3 regions of the Arthrobacter sp. UNCCL28 genome follow, and region 3 is predicted to be linked to each of the others. Evidence: predicted binding sites of a transcription regulator. Region 3 holds the regulator's gene; each other region holds the start of a gene.
What was found. The regulator LexA, encoded in region 3, represses DNA repair genes until DNA is damaged. The targets are predictions, from matches to a motif close to TCGAACANNTGTTCGA.

Region 1 (5,932 bases), on a different contig from region 3:
CCTGCTGGAAATCAAGGAACACGGTCTCGTCGCCGCCCTGGAGACGGATGTCCCAGGTAAGACCGCCGTCAGGGTCGCGGCGGGCGATCAGCGTCTTGCGGCGCTCGGGATCCAGGGAGCCCAGCAGGGGATCGTTGGCCAGCGCTTCCTCGTTTTCGGGGAGGTAGACACGGGTGAAGAGGCGGTTCATGAGGCCGCGGGCGAACACGGCAACGGAGATGAATGCTGCCGCACCCGGAGCCGTGGGGCCAGGGTTGACCGTGGTGAAGGTGTACACGCCCGAGTTGCCAACAGAGCCGCGGCCCCATCCGGTGAACGTGTAGCCGTCGCGGACCAGGGAGCCGGTGCGCTGAACGATGTTGCCCTCGGAATCAGGCTGCCAGATTTCCAGGATGGCGTCCGGGATGGGGTTGCCGGCGCCGTCGTACACGGTGCCCTGGAGGCGGATGCTGCCGGGGCTTCCGGGTGCCAGGAGTTCGTTGTCCTTGTTGAAGGGGAGGGCGTAGCCGTAGAAAGGGCCTACGGTCTGGCCCGGTGTGGGTGCCAGCTTGCTCATGCGCTTACTCCTCGTCCCCGGCGTCGCCGTATGCTTCGTTTTCTGTCCAGGTCCGCTTGGAACCGGTCAGGATGATGTCCCACTTGTAGCCGAGCGCCCATTCGGGGCTGGTGAGCTCGTGGTCATACTGTGCCACGAGGCGGTCGCGGGCGTCCTGGTCCACGATCGACTGGTAGATGGGGTCCAGCGGGAAGAGCTGGTCACCCGGGAAGTACATCTGGGTGACGATTCGCTGCGTGAACTCCGAGCCGAACATGGAGAAGTGGATGTGGGCCGGACGCCAGGCGTTCAGGTGGTTCTTCCACGGGTAGGCGCCGGGCTTGATGGTGGTGAAGCTGTAGGAGCCGTCGTCGCCGGTGATGCAACGCCCGACGCCGGTGAAGTTCGGGTCCAGCGGTGCGGGGTGCTGGTCGCGCTTGTGGATGTAGCGGCCTGATGCGTTCGCCTGCCAGATTTCCACCAGCTGGCCGGCCACCGGGCGGCCGTCGCCATCAAGGACCCGGCCCGCGACGATGATGCGTTCACCCTGCGGTTCGCCGTTGTGCTGGATGGTCAGGTCCGACTCCAGTGCGTGCACGTCCTGGTGTCCGAACGCCGGCGAGTAGAGCTCAATGGTTTCCGGGTCCGCGTGGTGCAGGCTCTTGGTGGGGTGGCGAAGGATGCTGCTGCGGTACGGCGCGTAGTCCAGCCGCGGCATGGTCTCCGGGCCTTTCCCGTTCTTCAGTGCCTCGGCATAGCGGTCCCCGATGCCCTTGATCTCAGCACTGAGATCCGCCTGGGTTTCCACCTTTTTGGCTTGGTGGGCGGCCTGCGGCTCTGCGGGCGGCACGAGTTCCTCGGATTCGAGCGCCTGTGCTGTCTGTTCGTGTGGCACGGCCGGCTCCTTTCGGTTGATGGTTTCTGTTGGCTTGCGGGGCGGCGGTGGGTTTACACCCGGTGGAGCGAGTCGTATTGGACGGCGTGACGCACCGGGGCGTTGGGCGCCCCGTAACCGTCGTAGTTGCCGCGGCGCTCCACCATTTCGAAGAACACACTGCCCACAGTGGCGGTGTAGAAGTGGAGGAATTCGCCGTTGGCGTCCCGGTCATACAGGAGGTTCAGCTCCTTGAGGGTGGCCAGGAATCCGGGTTCGAGATCGAACCGGGCATCCAGGTCCTCGTAATAGTTGGCCGGAATCTGCAGGAACTCCAGGCCTCTTTGGTGGGCGGACCGGGCGGTGGCCACGAGGTCGTCCACAGCGAAGGCGATGTGTTCCTGATACGTTTTGCGCGCTGTTTGTGCCTGCTGGGCCGGTGCAAGGTTCAGGACCAGCCTGACCTCCCCGTTGCTGGTTTCCATGACCTGCGAGCGGACCAGGCCGCTGGGACTGGGAACTTCGGCGAACGGCTGGGGTTCCAGGGCAAGGGCGCTGGTATAGAAGAGGACGGCTTCGTCAAAGTGCTGCCACGGCTGGGCGAGGTTCACGTGGTCGATCACGGCGTTCTGCGTGCTGGGGGCGTGTTCCCGCCCTTCGCCGAACTCGTGCGTCCAGGCCGCGGTGCCGTCCGGGCTTCCCTGGCACAGGAAGATCTCGGTGGAATCGGGCGCGGAGATGCCTTGGAAGACTTCCTCGTCGGCCTGGACCTTGCGGGCCACCACGGGTGCCTTGAGTTGCTGGGCGCGGGCGGAGGCAATCACTGGGGAGTCGACGTCGAACCCCAAAGCGGCGATAGCCGGTTCCGCGTGGGATGCCGCCTGTTCGTTGATGATCACGCGGGCCTGGCCCATGGTCCAGAGCTGGACGTCCTTGGTGCGGTGCCGGCCCTCGAACTCGAACCCGAGCTGGCCCAGGAGCTTCTCCAGCTGCGCGGTGTCGTCCGCTTTAACCTCGGCGAAGTTGAAGCCGGCGGGCTCGTTCACCTTGGGCAGCGTGGCAAGTTCCATGGGATAACGACGGCGGGATGCGGCTTTTGCGTCAGTTCCCGCTTCCGCGGAGGTGCTTGCGAGCCATGCGGCGCTCTGCTCCTCAAGCCAGATCAGGGAGCGCATGGCATCAACGGCCGTGCGCTCGGTGTCCGACTGCCGGAAGACGTCGTTGAAAACTTCCAGTGACACCGGCCCGGCGTAACCTGCGCGAACCACGTGGCCCATGAACTTGGCGAGTTCGAACTGGCCCTCCCCGGGGAAAACCCGGTAGTGGCGGCTCCAGGAGAGGACATCCATGGAGAGCTTGGGGGCGTCGGCAACTTGGACGAAGAAGATCTTCTCCGCGTTGATGTCCTCGATCGGTGCGGTGTCCCAATCGCGGGACAGGATGTGGAACGAGTCCAGGCAGGTGCCGAGGTTGGGGTGGTCCACCATCTCCACCAAGCGGTACGCGTGCTCGTAGTCGTTGACGTATTTGCCCCAGGCCAGTGCCTCGTAGGCAACCTTGACGCCGTGGTCCCCTGCCAATCCTGCGAGTTCGGCCAGCTGTTCAGCGCGGAGGTCGTCGTGGTCGATGGTGGCCGTGGCGACGTTGGAGCAGACCAGGATGGTGTCCATGCCAAGGCGTTCCATCAGGTTGAACTTGGCCTCTGCCCGCTTGAGGTTGGCCTTCAGCAGGTTCGGAGTGACGCCGTCGAAATCGCGGAACGGCTGATAGAGATCAAGGCCCAAGCCAAGATCCGCGGCCATTTTCCGTACTTCCTCCGGGCTGTGCGGAGAGGTGACCAGGTCCTGTTCGAAGATCTCGATGCCGTCAAAGCCCGCAATGGCGCAGGCCTGCATTTTCTCTTTCAGCGTGCCGGACAGGCAGACCGTTGCGATTCCGGTGCGCATCAGTGGCCCGCCTTTGCCAGCTCGGGGGTTGCTGCGTCTTCCGCCGCGATCAGCTCCAGGAAATGGGCGCGCATCCGTTCCCGGTCGGCTTTGCGGCCGGTGATGAGCTGGAAAGCGTCCGCCGCCTGACCGACTGCCATCCGACCGCCGTCGAGGACGTCGCATCCCTTGGCGCGGGCCTGGCGGACCAGCTGCGTTTCGATGGGCCGGTAGACGATGTCCGCCACCCAGTGGCGCGGTTCCAGGAGTTCGATGTCCAAAGGCAAGCCAGGGTGGGCGGCCATGCCGATCGGGGTGCAGTGCACCAATCCGTCAGCCAGGGGCATGATCCCCGGCAGCTCGGTGGTGCTTCGGGGCGTCACGGTGGCCTCCGGGAAGAGTGCGCCCAGTTCCGCGGCGCGTTCTGCCGCACGGGCCGGGTCCATGTCCACGAGGTCCAGCGTTTTGACGCCGGCTGTGAGGAGTGCGTAGGCGACGGCGGAGCCGGCACCGCCCGCACCAAGCTGGACCACGCGATCCAGTTTTGCCTTGGGGAGCCCGTCGGCGAGCGCCGAGCCGAAACCGGAGAAGTCGGTGTTGTGGCCGATCAGCCGACCATCCTGGATCAGGACTGTATTGACGGCACCCAGTCGACGGGCGTCGTCGGAAATTTCATCAAGGTGTTCCAGCACCAACTGCTTGCACGGGTGCGTGATGTTCAGGCCGTTGTAGCCCATACGGTTCGCTGCGGTCAGGAGATCCCCGACGGCGGTGGCCGGCAATGCGAGTTCCAGCAGGTCCAGGGGGCGGTACAGCAAGCGGAGGCCTTGCACATCGGCTTCGCGTTCATGCATGGGCGGCGTGAGCGAGGGCATGACGCCTTCGCCTATGAGGCCCACCAGAACGGACTCGGCTCGGTTGCTCATCCTAAAGCTCCTTTGACTTCAGCACCGCGGGCGTTTGGCGCTTTTGGAGGGCGCCGCCTGACCGGGTGTTATTGAGATTACTACAAGTGTTCATATTCCGCACGCTTGTTCTTATCGCGAACATTTGGCGGGTTCTGTTTGGTGCTGCGTTGAGGGGTGTGCGTTGCGGGGCCTGCTCTGCCGGGTATCCCGCGTGCTTGGTGTGCAAAGCGGGCCTCACAACGTGCGGGGTATGCGTTGGGTGGCCCGCTCTGCCGGGTATCCATCGTGTTTGGTGTGCAAAGCAGGCCTCACAACGAGAGGGGGTATGCGTTGGGTGGCCCGCTCTGCTGGGTATCCATCGTGTTTGGTGTGCATAACGGGCCTCGCAACGAGAAGGGTGTGCGTTGCGGGGCCCGCTCTGCTGGGTATCCATCGTGTTTGGTGTGCATAACGGGCCTCGCAACGAGGGGGGGTGCGTTGCGGGGCCCGCTCTGCCGGGTATCCCGCGTGTTTGGTGTGCAAAACGGGCCTCACAACGAGGGCTAGCGCTGGGGCAGGCGGGCCGACAGCTCAGCTGCGGCTTCCTGCAGGGTGGGGACGTGCGCGATCAGCTCCTCCATCCCCATCCGGAAGACGGGCACGGCGACTGCCAGCGATGCGAACGCATGCCCTTGGGAGTTGAGGACAGGGACGGCGACTGCCCGCATTCCGACCTCGTTCTCCTCGTCCATCACGGCGTAGCCCTGACGTCGAACCTGCTCGATTTCCTCGCGGAACACATCGCGATCTGTGATGGAACGTTCCGTGAGGGGGTCCAGGGGAAGTTCTTCCAGCAGGCGCTTCCGCTCCACCTCTTCCTCGAAAGCCACAATGGCCTTGCCCACGGACGTCGTGTGCAGGGCGCCGAGATGGCCGGGATCGCTGGTGACGCGGAACGTCTTGGGGCCATCCACCTTGTTGACCGTCAGGTGATGGTTGCCGTCGCGGACAGAAAGGATGGTGGCCTCATGCGTCTGCTCCGTGACCCGCTGCAGGACAGGCAGTGCCGTAGCCGCGAAGCCGTGGTGATTGGAAACCCGCTGCCCCAGCTGGAACACGCGCAGGCCCAGGTGGTAGCGCCGCCCGTCGGGCTCGTAGTCCACAAAGCCGTCGCGCGTGAGCGAGCCCAGCAGCCGGTAGGTAGTACTGAAGGGCAGGCCTGCACTCCTTGCCAGGTCCGCCGCACTGGCGCCGCGCGGCTCGTCGCCCAGCAGGACCAACAAACTCAGGGCTTTGCCGACCATGTCGGTCTTTGTGTCTTCTTTCACACTCATGACTCGATGCTCCCACATAGTGAGAGCTATTTCTAGATGGTGGTGACATCTCTTGACAAGTGACCCCACTCACAGCCACTATTGCTGTATTGCACAAGTAGCTCTCACCATGTGGTTACTTTAGGGATGATCCGGCCGCACCTCGCTCTGGTCTTCCCACCGAAGCCAGATCCGCGACATCGTCGTCACAGAAGGAACCTTCCATGAGCCAAACAATGCCGTCAGCGACGCCAGGCACTGAAACCACCACAGGAACACCCCGGAAAGCCGCACTTGCCAGCTTCCTGGGCAGCGCGGTGGAGTACTACGACTTCTTCATCTTCGGCTCCGCCGCAGCCCTGATCTTCCCCCACGTGTTCTTCCCCTCCGCCGACGCC
Region 2 (5,932 bases), 240 kb from region 3:
GCCGCGAAGCCGGACATCTGCATCGCCACCACCGCGTACGGCATGCGCCGTTGGTGCGAGGCCGCCGACTCTTTCGGCATCGGAGAACAACTCCTGGACGCACTCTCCGTCTGCCGCATGTTCGTCCGTGGACCCAAGGCCCGCGGTGCCGTACGCGCGGCCGGTCTTGCCGACGTCGGAATCAGCAGTGACGAAACCACGGCCACACTGGTTGACATGCTCCTGGCCGAAGGCGTGCGCGGCAAGACGGTGGCCGTGCAGCTGCATGGTTACACCGATGTGCGCCAGCTGGAACGGCTGCGCATGTCCGGTGCCATTGTCCTGACCGTCACCCCCTACCGCTGGGTGAAGCCCGACGGCGAGGACAAGCTCCCGCGCCTGATCGAGGCTGTGGTGGGCGGCAACCTCGATGTCCTGACTTTCACCAGCGCACCAGCCGTGGACGCGATGTGGAGCACAGCCCACGAAATGGGCCTTTACCGTCAGCTCATCGAAGCCCTGAAGGGCCCCGTGACGGTTGCCGCAGTGGGGCCTGTCACCGCACAACCACTGGTCGACGCCGGTCTGACGCCACTGATCCCTGACCGTTACCGCATGGGGGCGCTGATCCGGTTGGTTACCGAGCATTTGTCCCTGAACCATGTGCGCCGCTTGGAGACCAAGAGCGCCACCATTGAGCTGCGTGGGCGTTGCCTGCGGATCAACGGTGAGGTCATTGACTTGGCGCCGGCTCCCCTGCTGCTCCTGCGTGCCCTGCTCGGCGCGGGCGGGGCAGTGTTGTCCCGCGAGGCGCTCTCGGACCTGTTGGATCTGCGCGGCTCCGTGCATGCCCTGGACATGACGGTCAGCCGGCTGCGCTCCTCGCTGCCCGATGGCAAGCTCGTGGAAACGGTAGTCAAGCGCGGGTACCGGCTGCGGGCGTAGGTGCACTGCCCAGGCCGCCTGCCTGGGTGCCTGTCTGGGTGCCTGCCTGGGGTGCCTGCCTGGGGTGCCTGCCTGGGGTGCCTGCCCGTAGGTAGTGGCGTCCGCCCACCTCAGGCCGCCTTCACCAAGGGAAGTTCGTCCCAGTTGGTGGTGTACCGGGGACTGAGCATGTCCCGTTTCATGGACCAGTCGGGTCCTCCCTTGATTCCGGCGTGCCCCAAACCGATGGAGCCCCGGCCGTAGCGCTTGCTGACTTGCTCCAACAGGGGGCCGATCCCACGTTCCTCGTGCCGGTTCTCAAAGATCTCCAGCGGTTTCTGATTCCCGCTGGGGCGGAGGTCAGTGACCATAATCCCGGCCTTGGCGTACCTGACGCCTTCCTGGATCCTGGGAACCAATGCATGGGCAGCCTTGGTCAGCAGCACGGGATCCGAGGTGGGCATGGGCAGCTTGACGTTAACCGTCGGAAAGGACTTGTCGTTGGGGTTATAGACCGAAGTGGCGGCAAAGGCCGTGAGCAATTTTGCTTGGAGATCGTGTTTGGCGAGCCTGGCACTTGCCATCTGGCCGTAGACGCTGAGCACCTGCCGCAGCTGCGCCGTCGTCGTAATCGGCGTTGAAAAGGAGCGGGAGAAGATCAGCTGGTCCCTCCCGATCCTTTCCTCCTCCATCGGGATGCACGGGGTGCCCTGCAATTCCAGCACTGTGCGCATCATGACAATGGAGAACTTGTCCCGCAGGGCCACAGGGTCGGCCCGGACCAGGTCAAGGATGGAGAAGATCCCCATGGCGTTCAACCGTTTGGTCAGCCTGGTGGCTACGCCCCAGATCTCAATCACCGACAGCCGTGCCATCAAGGCCTCCCGTTGGGCCTCAGGAACCGAGTCCCAACGGCACACTCCGTTGAAAGCCGGATTGTGCTTGGCCCATTTGTTGGCCAGCTTGGCAAGCGTCTTGGTACGGGCAATCCCCACGCAGACCGGCACGCCCACATGCCGTTGGCACGCAGTTTTGATGGTCCGTCCCAGTTCCAGCAGCTCTTGCGGTTGACCTTTTACCCCCAGAAACGCCTCATCAATGGAGTACACCTCCTGCCAAGCCGAGTAGCGGGCCAGGAGTTCCATGACACGGGAGCTGATGTCCCCGTAGAGCTCGTAGTTGCTTGAGAGGGCAATGAGACCCCATTCCCTGGCCCGTGGAGCAAGTTTGAACCAAGGTTCCCCCAGCCCGATCCCCAGCTTCTTCGCTTCCGGAGACCTGGTCACTGCGCAGCCGTCGTTGTTGGACAGCACAATCACTGGCTTGCCCTCCAGCGAAGGGTTGAAGGCACGTTCCGCCGAAGCGTAGAAACAGTTGATGTCCACGTGGGCGATCTCTTGCATCCGGTGCATGAGTGCTGGCTTGGACATCGGTCTCCTCCGTTCGGCGTCAGCACGCGTGCCGCGATTCTGGAGCAGGACACGCCGCGTACTCGAACATATATTCGAATACCTTTACTGTACCGCCAGGCCCCGACAAGAAGAGGACAGCCAGGAAACCTCCCGCTTCCTGCGCCGAAGAAGTCGGCTGCCGATGACGGCTACAAGGTGTTTCCTGGCCAGTGAGTGGCGACCCTAGCGCGGCACCACGATCTCATCGACTCCGCACTGGAGCACAAGGTTGCCACTTCCGCCCGTCAGTATGCAGTCCTTGGGGTCGAAGAACTGTGTGGCGGACAGCGACGGGACACTTCGCTGCCAGAGCCCCCACGATTTTTGTGAATAAATGGAATAGGTTTGTGGGTCGAACCCTGATTGTTCGACGATGACACTTTCTCCGCTGCTGGCCTTTACTTCGGTGTAGGTTGCCGCCACGGCGGCCAGCCCCATGCCAGCCGAATACAGAGACCACGGCAGAGCCGCCGCCACACTGGCCAGAACTGCAAGTACAGCAGTCAGCCGCCGGAGCCAGCCACGGGAAATCCGCCTGACCAACGCCGGTATAAGCAGAGCCAGTGCCACCACGGCAGCAAATCCGCTCAGAAGGTGAGCGAACAGAATAAACGCCCACCCCGGCATAACGAGGTAGACCAGAACCTCGGGCCACGAGTCGCTGACCCACACCGCGGAGGCTTGGGCGACCGCTCCCAGCAACACCGAGACGAGGGCCGACGCGATGCCCCACATGAGGCGCGAGGCAACGGATCGCCTCGAATCCGTTTCCGCGGAAACCCCTGCTCCTACTCGAGAAGCGCCCAACCGGGCCGCCGTTACGTCGTCCCCTGGCAACAGTTTCCGCACACTGCCATCCAATCACGCTTCTGATGTCGCCGTGGCGTCGCGAAAGCACTGGGGCGATGAAGTGAAGGTTTGAAAACCATGTGACTTTGCCTGTCAATAAATCTGTGTTAGCTTCCTCACGAGGGCAGCAAAGGGCTGTACTCATTTATTGATTGGGGAAATCAGTGCAGCTCAAGATCGAAAAGCCCAAGGAACAGAAGATTGACTTTGCCGTCCTTTATGGCGGTAAAGCAACACTCTAGTTTCCGCTTCAGGGGTGCCGGTTCAGTACCGGCACCCCTGCCTTTTTACATCTAAGGACTCATCTTGTTCTGCGTGAGCGCATCAACTAATTCCCCTGTTTCATTTGGCGTCGTCAAGGCCATACTCCAGAGTTTAGGATTAAGTCCCACCGCGCACCCGGACGAACTCTCCCAGAGCCTTCGTCTCCTCTACCCCTTGGACACCGCGTTGTCGGCCAAAGTGAGGGCTGGATCAGCCAGCCTTACGGACGCAGCAACATCCAGTGAGCAGATCCGCTTCTTTCAGCAGCAGAGAGCCCAGCGCAGTTACATAAAGATCGCCCAGTACCTTTCCCGGACCCACGGGCAAGTGGAAATCGTGGTGACGGACGCCCTGGAAATGGACAAACCGAGCCGTGATTTCCTTGATGTCGCCGTCCGGATCTGCGGCTGGTCGGTTCAGTTGCGGATAGAGACCGTGGAAGATGCCGCCCTTGTCCCCGTCCAGGAAGAGGAACGGGCGTTGCTCGCCCTGCTTCGGGCTCCCTCCAGAGGGGACAATGCTGCCCGCATAGCATCGTTGGCGTTTGACTACGTCAACTCGGGTGATGCCTGGACTGCCCTGAACCTGGGCCAACGCCTACAGGAGACTGAACAGTCACCGCGCGTGTGGAACCTCTTGGCCCTCGCCAGCGCCATGTTGGATGCAACAATCCAAGCCGAGTTCTATTACGAGCGCTGGCGTGACTCCGGGGAACCGCTTGATGCAGTACGCGCGCTCTATGGCAAAGCCATGTTGTACGCCCGCCACCACCCGTCCGGGTTGAGGAGCCTGGATCGTAGTGAGGCACTGCTGAATGAGGCTTATGCCATCATTCAAGGTCTAACGCCGGACGAGCGGGAAAATGACAACGTCGTTTTTGATGAGGTGTTCAACAGGAACGGGCTCGCGCTCATCCTTTTTCGGCGAGGCAACGTCGATGATGCCGTCCGGCTCCTTCGCTGGGGGATCGAAAAGCTCACCCTGACCGGTGAGAAAGTGGCAATCCATCGGTCAGTACTGATCTACAACCTGGCCCAGTGCCACAAGCAATCCGGAGATCCGGCCGCAGCGATCTCAACATACGTTGAACTTCTGGACGTTGATCCTCACATGCCTGAGTATCATTTGGAAGCCGCGAAATGCCTTGCGTCTGCGGGAGAACTTGCTCAGGCCTTGGACGCGTGCAGAACCGCTCTTAAACTCGATGAGACGCTGGCCGCGGCATGGGGGCTGACCGGAGTATATGAAGGGGAACTGGGCAGGCACGACGAGGCCGCGACCGCGCATGCGCGGGCCGCCTCCCTGGCGCCCCGAATCCATGCCCACACCACAGATCTGGTCTACAGCCTCGTGCTTGCTGGACGTGTGGACGAAGCCGCCCACCACGTTGATGGTTGGATCGTCGGCGATCTGGCCCAGAGCGAAGCTGAGCGCCGAGCCTCCCTCAGCGCCGAGATCCTGGTCCGTCAGGGCCACTTCGCTGACGCGATGGAACCGTTGGAGGCCGGACTGGCTCTTTTCCCGGAATCCGAAGTGCTGACAGCCAACCGCGAAGCGATTCTGAGCTATTCCGCATGAAAGTCGGATTGCGCGGACAGCTCGGACTATTTACGGTTCTCTTTGCCGGTGGCATGTGGATGTCCAAGATCGCCCAACCGCTCTATTTTGAACAACTTGGCGCGCTGGTCGCATTCGGCATCGGGTATGCCGTCATGGCAGTCGTAGGAGGATTCTCTTTTGCTTGGGGCGCGTTCGCAGATCGCTTTGGTGGCCTCAATTCTGTTCGCTTGGGGACGCTGATCTACGGTATCGGAATTGCTGGTCGACTTTTTACCGACGTCGTCCCTGTCGTTGTCTTCTCGGCAATTGCCGGGGCAGGCGCTTCGCTGGTCCTCGTGGCCATCAGGCCTTGGGTCCGTGCCACTGCAACTGATGATGAGATACCGAAGATTGTTGGAGCCAGGAATCTGGGCAATCAGACCGGCATCCTCTTGGGCACAGTGGGAGCCGGCTCCGTCTTCGCGCTGGCGGCAACGCAGGTGGACGGAGCAAGGACTGCATTGCTGACCGCGCCTGCGCTGATTGCCGCCGCGTTTGTCTGGGTTCTCATTTCCCCTCAGCCGCCTGCGCGTCCCCGTGTGGAAGCAAAGCCCCAACAGGCCGATCCCACCCTTGATCGCCGGCGATACACGGCGGTCGCGGCCAAGTTGGCTGCCATAGGAGTACTCTCCGGCTTCTATGTCAGCCTGGTTGCACCGTACCTGCCTCTGATTCTGACCAACGGCGGAGCCACAGCGGCGCAGGCAGCATTGATTATGGCGGTTATGAGCCTCGCTCAAATCGGGGCCACGTGGCTTTTTTCACGCCACAGCAAGGCGACCAAACCCTTCGGACTTTTCACAGTCGCCGAAGTTTTCACTGGACTCATTACGACGGCGGCCGCCCTCGCCTTGGGGTTTGGTGTT
Region 3 (5,932 bases):
CCAGGGCTTCATCCAAAGGAACGGTGGCTTCGCCGAAGCGGCGGATCCCGGCCTTGTTGCCCAAGGCTGTGCGCAGCACCTCACCGAACGTGATGGCCACATCTTCCACCGTGTGGTGGGCATCGATGTGGGTATCGCCGGTGGCTTTGACGGTCATGTCAATCAGCGAGTGCTTGCACAGTGCCGTGAGCATGTGGTCATAAAACGGCACGGAGGTGCTGATGTCCGAGACACCGGTCCCATCCAGGTTGATCTCCACCAAGACTGAGGATTCGCTGGTGGTGCGCTCCATGCGCGCGGTGCGGGCAGCGGACGGCGTGGCGCCGGTTTCGCTCATTGGGATGTCCTTATACACGAAGAGTGGATGGGTTCAACATACAAGTTTAGGCGGGCTGTGACGCCTGCCCGTCCAACAGCGCTTCCAGCGCCTGGAGGAACGCCGTGGTTTCCGGCTCTGTTCCGGCCGTAACCCGCAAGTGGCCGGGAATGCCGACGTCGCGGATCAGGACCCCCGCATCAAGCAGGCCCTGCCAGATCGCATGCGGGTTCTCGAGCCCACCGAAGAAAACGTAGTTGGAGTCCGAGGCCGCAGGCTTCAAGCCCATGCGCAGGAGTTCGGTCACAATCCGGTCGCGTTGGATCTTAATGTCCTCGACGTCGGCCATGAGGGCTTCGCGGTGATTGAGCGCGGCGAGGGCGGTCGCCTGCGTGACAGCCGAGAGGTGGTACGGGAGGCGGACCAACCTGATGGCATCCGTGACCTCCGGCGCCGCGGCCATGTAACCCAGCCGGGCACCCGCAAGGGCAAACGCCTTGCTCATGGTGCGGGAAACGATCAAACGCTCGCGTCCAGGCAGCAGGGTCAGTGCGCTCGGCGTATTGTCGTGCGCGAACTCGTGGTACGCCTCATCAACAATCACTATGGCCCGGCTGGCTTCGCCGGCGTCGTAAACAGCCTCAACGACATCAAGGCCCAGCCCTGTGCCGGTTGGATTGTTGGGAGAGCAGAGGAACACAATGTTGGCTCCTGTTTCACGGACCTGGGCGGCAGCCGAAGCTGCATCGAGCCCATAGTCCTCGGCCCGGACCCCCTGGACGTACTCTGTATCCGTGCCGCTGGCCAGCAACGGGTACATGGAGTATGTGGGCGGGAATCCCAGCGCCTTCCGGCCAGGTCCGCCAAATGCCTGGAGGATCTGCTGCAACACCTCATTGGAACCGTTGGCTGCCCAGATGTTGCCGGGAGTGAGACCGTGGCCAAGGTATTCGGCCAACGATTCCCGGAGTTCAGTGAACTCCCTGTCCGGGTAGCGGTTGAGCCCGGTGGCGGCAGCAGCTACAGCTTCCGTGATGGCCGCCTGAACATCCGCAGGGACTCCATGGGTGTTTTCGTTGACGTTGAGCAAAATGGGAACATCAAGCTGCGGCGCGCCATAGGGGCTCAGTCCACGCAGGTTGGTCCGGAGGGGTAGTCGGTCAAGTCGCTCAAGCTGGTCACTCACCACCCCAGTTTAAGGGGCTGGGTGGACTGGCCACTAACTGTGACGCCGAACCCCGGCGGGTGCCGGGACGGAATTCGCTAGCTGGCGGGTACAAACAGCTGCTGGCCAGGCTGGATGCGGCCACCGCGGAGGTCGTTCAACTGGATGATCTCGGCGATGACATCGCGCGGATCCCGCTCAGGAGCGGCAGCCCCGGCGATGCCCCACAGTGACTGACCCGGCTGGACCGTTACCGTTACCGCAACAGGTGGCCGAAGCTGCGCCTGCGAATCAGATGCCTTTGCAGGAGAGGTGATGAAACCAGCAAGGCTCAGCAGCGCAGCCACCAGCAGCATCGCAGGGATGCCGAAGAAGACGATCCGTCCCCGTCGGGTCAGACGCAGGCGCGTCGGCGCCTGGGTGGTACGGAAATCAGCGAACGTAGTGATTGCGGACATGAGCTGAGCCCTTCTGAGCTATTGCCGTGCGCCGGATCCCGGTACATGGCTGCCAATTCTTTGGTGTTCCCCTGCGTGTCACGGCTTGTCCGAACACTTCGTTCGAACACATCGTTCGAACATCGGGCCTCAACAGCAGGTTTATAGAACACATATTCGAACCTTGCTATGACATTTTTAGCACTTATCAACGAACGGTGTCGAGACTCGCTAGAACAAATGTTTGATAAACGCCTGTGGCTGCCCTACGTTTGAGTGAAGAAACAGCACTGTTTCAGTGGAACAGGAGGGTCTGACATTTTTGGCAGACCCTTTCGTCCCCGGGCACACTCCGGGCGGAATGAAAGGCATTGGCGAACATGGCAGCGAAAGCCACCGGCGGCGGGGCACCCCTGCGGAGCCAGCAGCCTCAAAAGAGTCCCAAAAGCCTGACCGTCCGGCAGAAGAAGATCCTGGAAACCATCCAGCGATCAGTCAACGACAACGGGTATCCGCCCAGCATGCGCGAGATCGGTGACACTGTAGGGCTCGCGAGCCTGTCGAGCGTGACTCACCAGCTCTCCCAGCTGGAAAAACTTGGTTATCTCCGCCGCGATCCCAAACGTCCCAGGGCCATGGAAGTCCTGATGCCCCTTACCCTCGATGGCGGACCCATCCCGGGAGTGGAAGCGCCGGCAACTCTGCGCAGCACGGGTGGCTTTGCCGTGACGGAGCTTGCCAGCGCCAGCGATACTGCCATGGTGCCCTTGGTTGGCCGCATTGCTGCCGGCGGCCCCATTTTGGCTGACCAGACTGTGGAGGACGTGCTTCCCCTGCCCCGGCAGCTCGTCGGGCATGGCGAGCTGTTCATGCTGAAGGTGGCCGGCGATTCGATGATCGACGCTGCTATCTGCGACGGCGACTGGGTTGTGGTCCGCCGGCAGAACGACGCCATTAATGGAGACATCGTCGCCGCCCTGCTGGACGACGAAGCAACCGTCAAAACCTTCCGCCAGCGCGATGGCCATACGTGGCTTCTTCCCCAAAACACCCAGTACGAACCCATTTTGGGCGACCAAGCCACCATCATGGGCAAGGTCGTATCGGTCCTGCGCTCCCTCTAGGAGGCCTTGGCGGAGCCCAAACGCTCCAGCACGCCCCGAACCACTGCGCGGTCCGTCGTAGCCCAGAAGGGCGGCAGTGCAGCCCGGAGGAAGCCTCCGTAGCGCTCCGTCGAGAGCCTGGAGTCCAGGACAGCCACAACCCCTTTGTCGCCGGTGGACCGGATAAGCCGGCCTGCTCCTTGAGCCAGGCGGATAGCGGCATGAGTAGCTGACACGGCCATGAAACCGTTGCCGCCGGACTGCGCCACAGCGCGTGAGCGGGCAGTCATCAGGGGGTCATCGGGCCGCGGGAAGGGAATGCGGTCAATGACCACCAGGCGGCATGAACCACCCGGGACATCCACGCCCTGCCACAAGGACATCGTGCCGAAGAGGCAGGTATCGGGTTCATCGGCAAACTGCTTGACCAAGGCTGCCATGGTGGATTCGCCCTGGCAGAGGATATTGACATCAAGTCGGAGCCGCATGGCATCGGCAGCTTCCTCGGCGGCACGTCGCGAGGAGAAAAGGCACAACGCTCCCCCGCCGGAGGCACGGATGAGGTCTTCCAACTCATCCAGGGCATCAGGTGAGGTTCCGCGGCCTGGCTTGGGCAGGTGCTTGGCCACGTACAACACCCCTTGTTTGGGGTAGTCGAAGGGTGATCCGACGTCGATCCCCGTCCAGCTCGGTGCACCATCGCCGATCAACCCCAGGCCTCCGGCTGCCGGCTCAAAAGCCGAACCGATGGCCAGGGTCGCGGAGGTGAGCACCACCGTGTGGCCCGCAAACAAGCCTTCCCTCAACCTGCCTGCAACGCTCAACGGAGCGATGTTGATAAGCGCAGGGGCGGTCTCGTCGGGTTGGGAGTACCCCTGGCTGGGGTCAAAGGTGCTGTTCCGCGAGAACCATACGACTTCCCGGTTCTCCTTGGCGGCCAGCATGCGCTCACACAGCTCCAGGATGAGCATGAGCCTTGAGCGGGCCAGTTGCCGGCCGCCGTCGACCGCGTTTGAAGAGTCGGTCTTCGAATCCGACAATGCCGCGCGCGTGGCCTCCCGCAACTGATCCAGGCAATCGAGCTGTTCGTCGTTGAGTCCGCTGGGCAGAAGTCCATTGGGAACGCCCGCTATGGCCATGTCCAGGCGATCGGCCGCGGCATTGAGCGCGTCCACCGTGATGGCGGTGTGCTTGCGGGCACTTGACGCCGCTGCGTGGACCATCGCCACGGACAGCTGGCCGGAGACCGCGCCGGTGACGCGGTCCTGCAGTTCGTGCGCCTCGTCAACCACCACGACGTCATACTCAGGCAGCACAGCGAGCCCCTCAAAGGCGCTGACGGCCAGCATGGCGTGGTTGGTAACCACGACGTCGGCCTCACCGGCCCGTGAGCGCGCCAGCTCGCTGAAGCACTCTTCGGCCAGCGGACACTTCTGCGCGCCGAGGCACTCCATGGAGGTGACAGAGACCTGTCTCCAGGCACGGTCCGTGACGCCCGGCATAAGCTCGTCACGATCGCCTGTAGCGGTCTTCTCCGCCCATTCCCGGAGCCGGACCACTTCCTTGCCCAACTGGGATTGCGGCCCACCCATGGATGCAGCAAAGTGCGGGACGCTGGTGTCCTCGCCCAAAGAGAAGAGCTGCCCTTCGGAAGGCTCCTCACTGGGAAACCCGCCTTCAAGTTTTTGCCGGCAGACGTAGTTGGCCCTGCCCTTGACCAATGCCACCTTGACGGGCCGCTCAAGGGCGGGGGTAATGTTCTCCAGCAGCCGCGGCAGGTCACGGCCCACAATCTGGGTTTGGAGTGCCAAGGTGGCGGTGGACACCAGAGTCGGTTTGGCGCTGTCCATTGAATGCGCGATCAACGGGATCAGGTACGCCAACGACTTACCTGTGCCCGTTCCCGCCTGGACCAGCAGGTGTTCCCCGGTTTCAATGGCCCTGGCAACGTGTTTGGCCATCTCGTGCTGGCCGGCACGGCTCTGACCACCCATGCCGGCAACAGCCCGGTCCAACAACTCGAGGGTGGTTTTCTCCCCCAATGACTCAGCGGCGTCCGCCGCCACCTTCTCAACCATTAGTAACGAACGGCTCCAGTTCGGCTGCCAGGCCTTCGCGGACCATGACAACTACGCGGGTCCCGTTTTCCTCGTGCTCCAAGGTCAGGATCTCCGAGTCGGAGCTGTGCAGTTTACTGATCATTTCGCCGCGATCGTAGGGAATGAGCAGTTCCAGCCGAACTCCAGGCCGGGGAATGGATTGACTGATGTCTTCCAACAACTCAGCGATGCCCTGGCCTGTACGCGTGGAAACCACCGCGTGCCGGGGTTCCTTCTGCTTGAGCCGCTCCACGACGAAGGGATCCGCAACGTCAACCTTGTTCAGCACAATGATCTCGGGCACCTTGCGGGCGTCGACCTCCGTGAAGACGGAGCGGACGGCAGCGATCTGGCCTTCCGGATCAGGATGCGAGGCATCCACCACATGCAGGATCAAATCTGCGTCGGCCACTTCTTCCAGGGTGGAACGGAAAGCCTCGATCAGCTGCGTGGGCAGTGAACGGACAAACCCCACGGTGTCAGCAAGCGTGTAGCCGATGCCATCCGGAGTCTGGGCCTTACGAACAGTGGGATCCAAGGTGGCGAACAGGGCGTTCTCCACCAGGACACCGGCATCAGTGAGGCGGTTCAGGAGCGAGGACTTTCCAGCGTTCGTGTAACCGGCGATCGCGACAGAAGGAACGGCATTACGACGGCGGTTGGCCCGCTTGGTCTCACGCGCCGGCTTCATGGCAGCGATTTCACGGCGAAGCTTGGCCATGCGCGTCCGGATCCTGCGGCGATCCAGTTCGATCTTGGTTTCGCCCGGACCACGTGAACCCATTCCGGCGCCGGCTCCGCCCACCTGGCCA

Region 1: BLQ01_RS18555 (shikimate dehydrogenase) is a predicted target of LexA. The motif match lies at 4,358-4,373, and genes of this name have one in related genera.
Region 2: BLQ01_RS06735 (Y-family DNA polymerase) is a predicted target of LexA. The motif match lies at 2,396-2,411, and genes of this name have one in related genera.

What each region holds. Positions count from the first base shown of each region.
Region 1 is NZ_FMWE01000008.1:42,826-48,757, forward strand. It holds gene pcaG (protocatechuate 3,4-dioxygenase subunit alpha) at 1-556, opposite strand, end outside; gene pcaH (protocatechuate 3,4-dioxygenase subunit beta) at 561-1,430, opposite strand; gene BLQ01_RS18550 (bifunctional sugar phosphate isomerase/epimerase/4-hydroxyphenylpyruvate dioxygenase family protein) at 1,484-3,355, opposite strand; gene BLQ01_RS18555 (shikimate dehydrogenase) at 3,355-4,260, opposite strand; gene BLQ01_RS18560 (IclR family transcriptional regulator) at 4,785-5,555, opposite strand; gene BLQ01_RS18565 (MFS transporter) at 5,759-5,932, shown strand, end outside.
Region 2 is NZ_FMWE01000002.1:469,946-475,877, forward strand. It holds gene BLQ01_RS06730 (uroporphyrinogen-III synthase) at 1-924, shown strand, start outside; gene BLQ01_RS06735 (Y-family DNA polymerase) at 1,035-2,333, opposite strand; gene BLQ01_RS06740 (hypothetical protein) at 2,538-3,203, opposite strand; gene BLQ01_RS06745 (tetratricopeptide repeat protein) at 3,519-5,045, shown strand; gene BLQ01_RS06750 (MFS transporter) at 5,042-5,932, shown strand, end outside.
Region 3 is NZ_FMWE01000002.1:229,906-235,837, forward strand. It holds gene hisB (imidazoleglycerol-phosphate dehydratase HisB) at 1-337, opposite strand, end outside; gene BLQ01_RS05710 (histidinol-phosphate transaminase) at 384-1,502, opposite strand; gene BLQ01_RS05715 (LysM peptidoglycan-binding domain-containing protein) at 1,580-1,939, opposite strand; gene lexA (transcriptional repressor LexA) at 2,299-3,042, shown strand; gene BLQ01_RS05725 (ATP-dependent DNA helicase) at 3,039-5,099, opposite strand; gene hflX (GTPase HflX) at 5,092-5,932, opposite strand, start outside.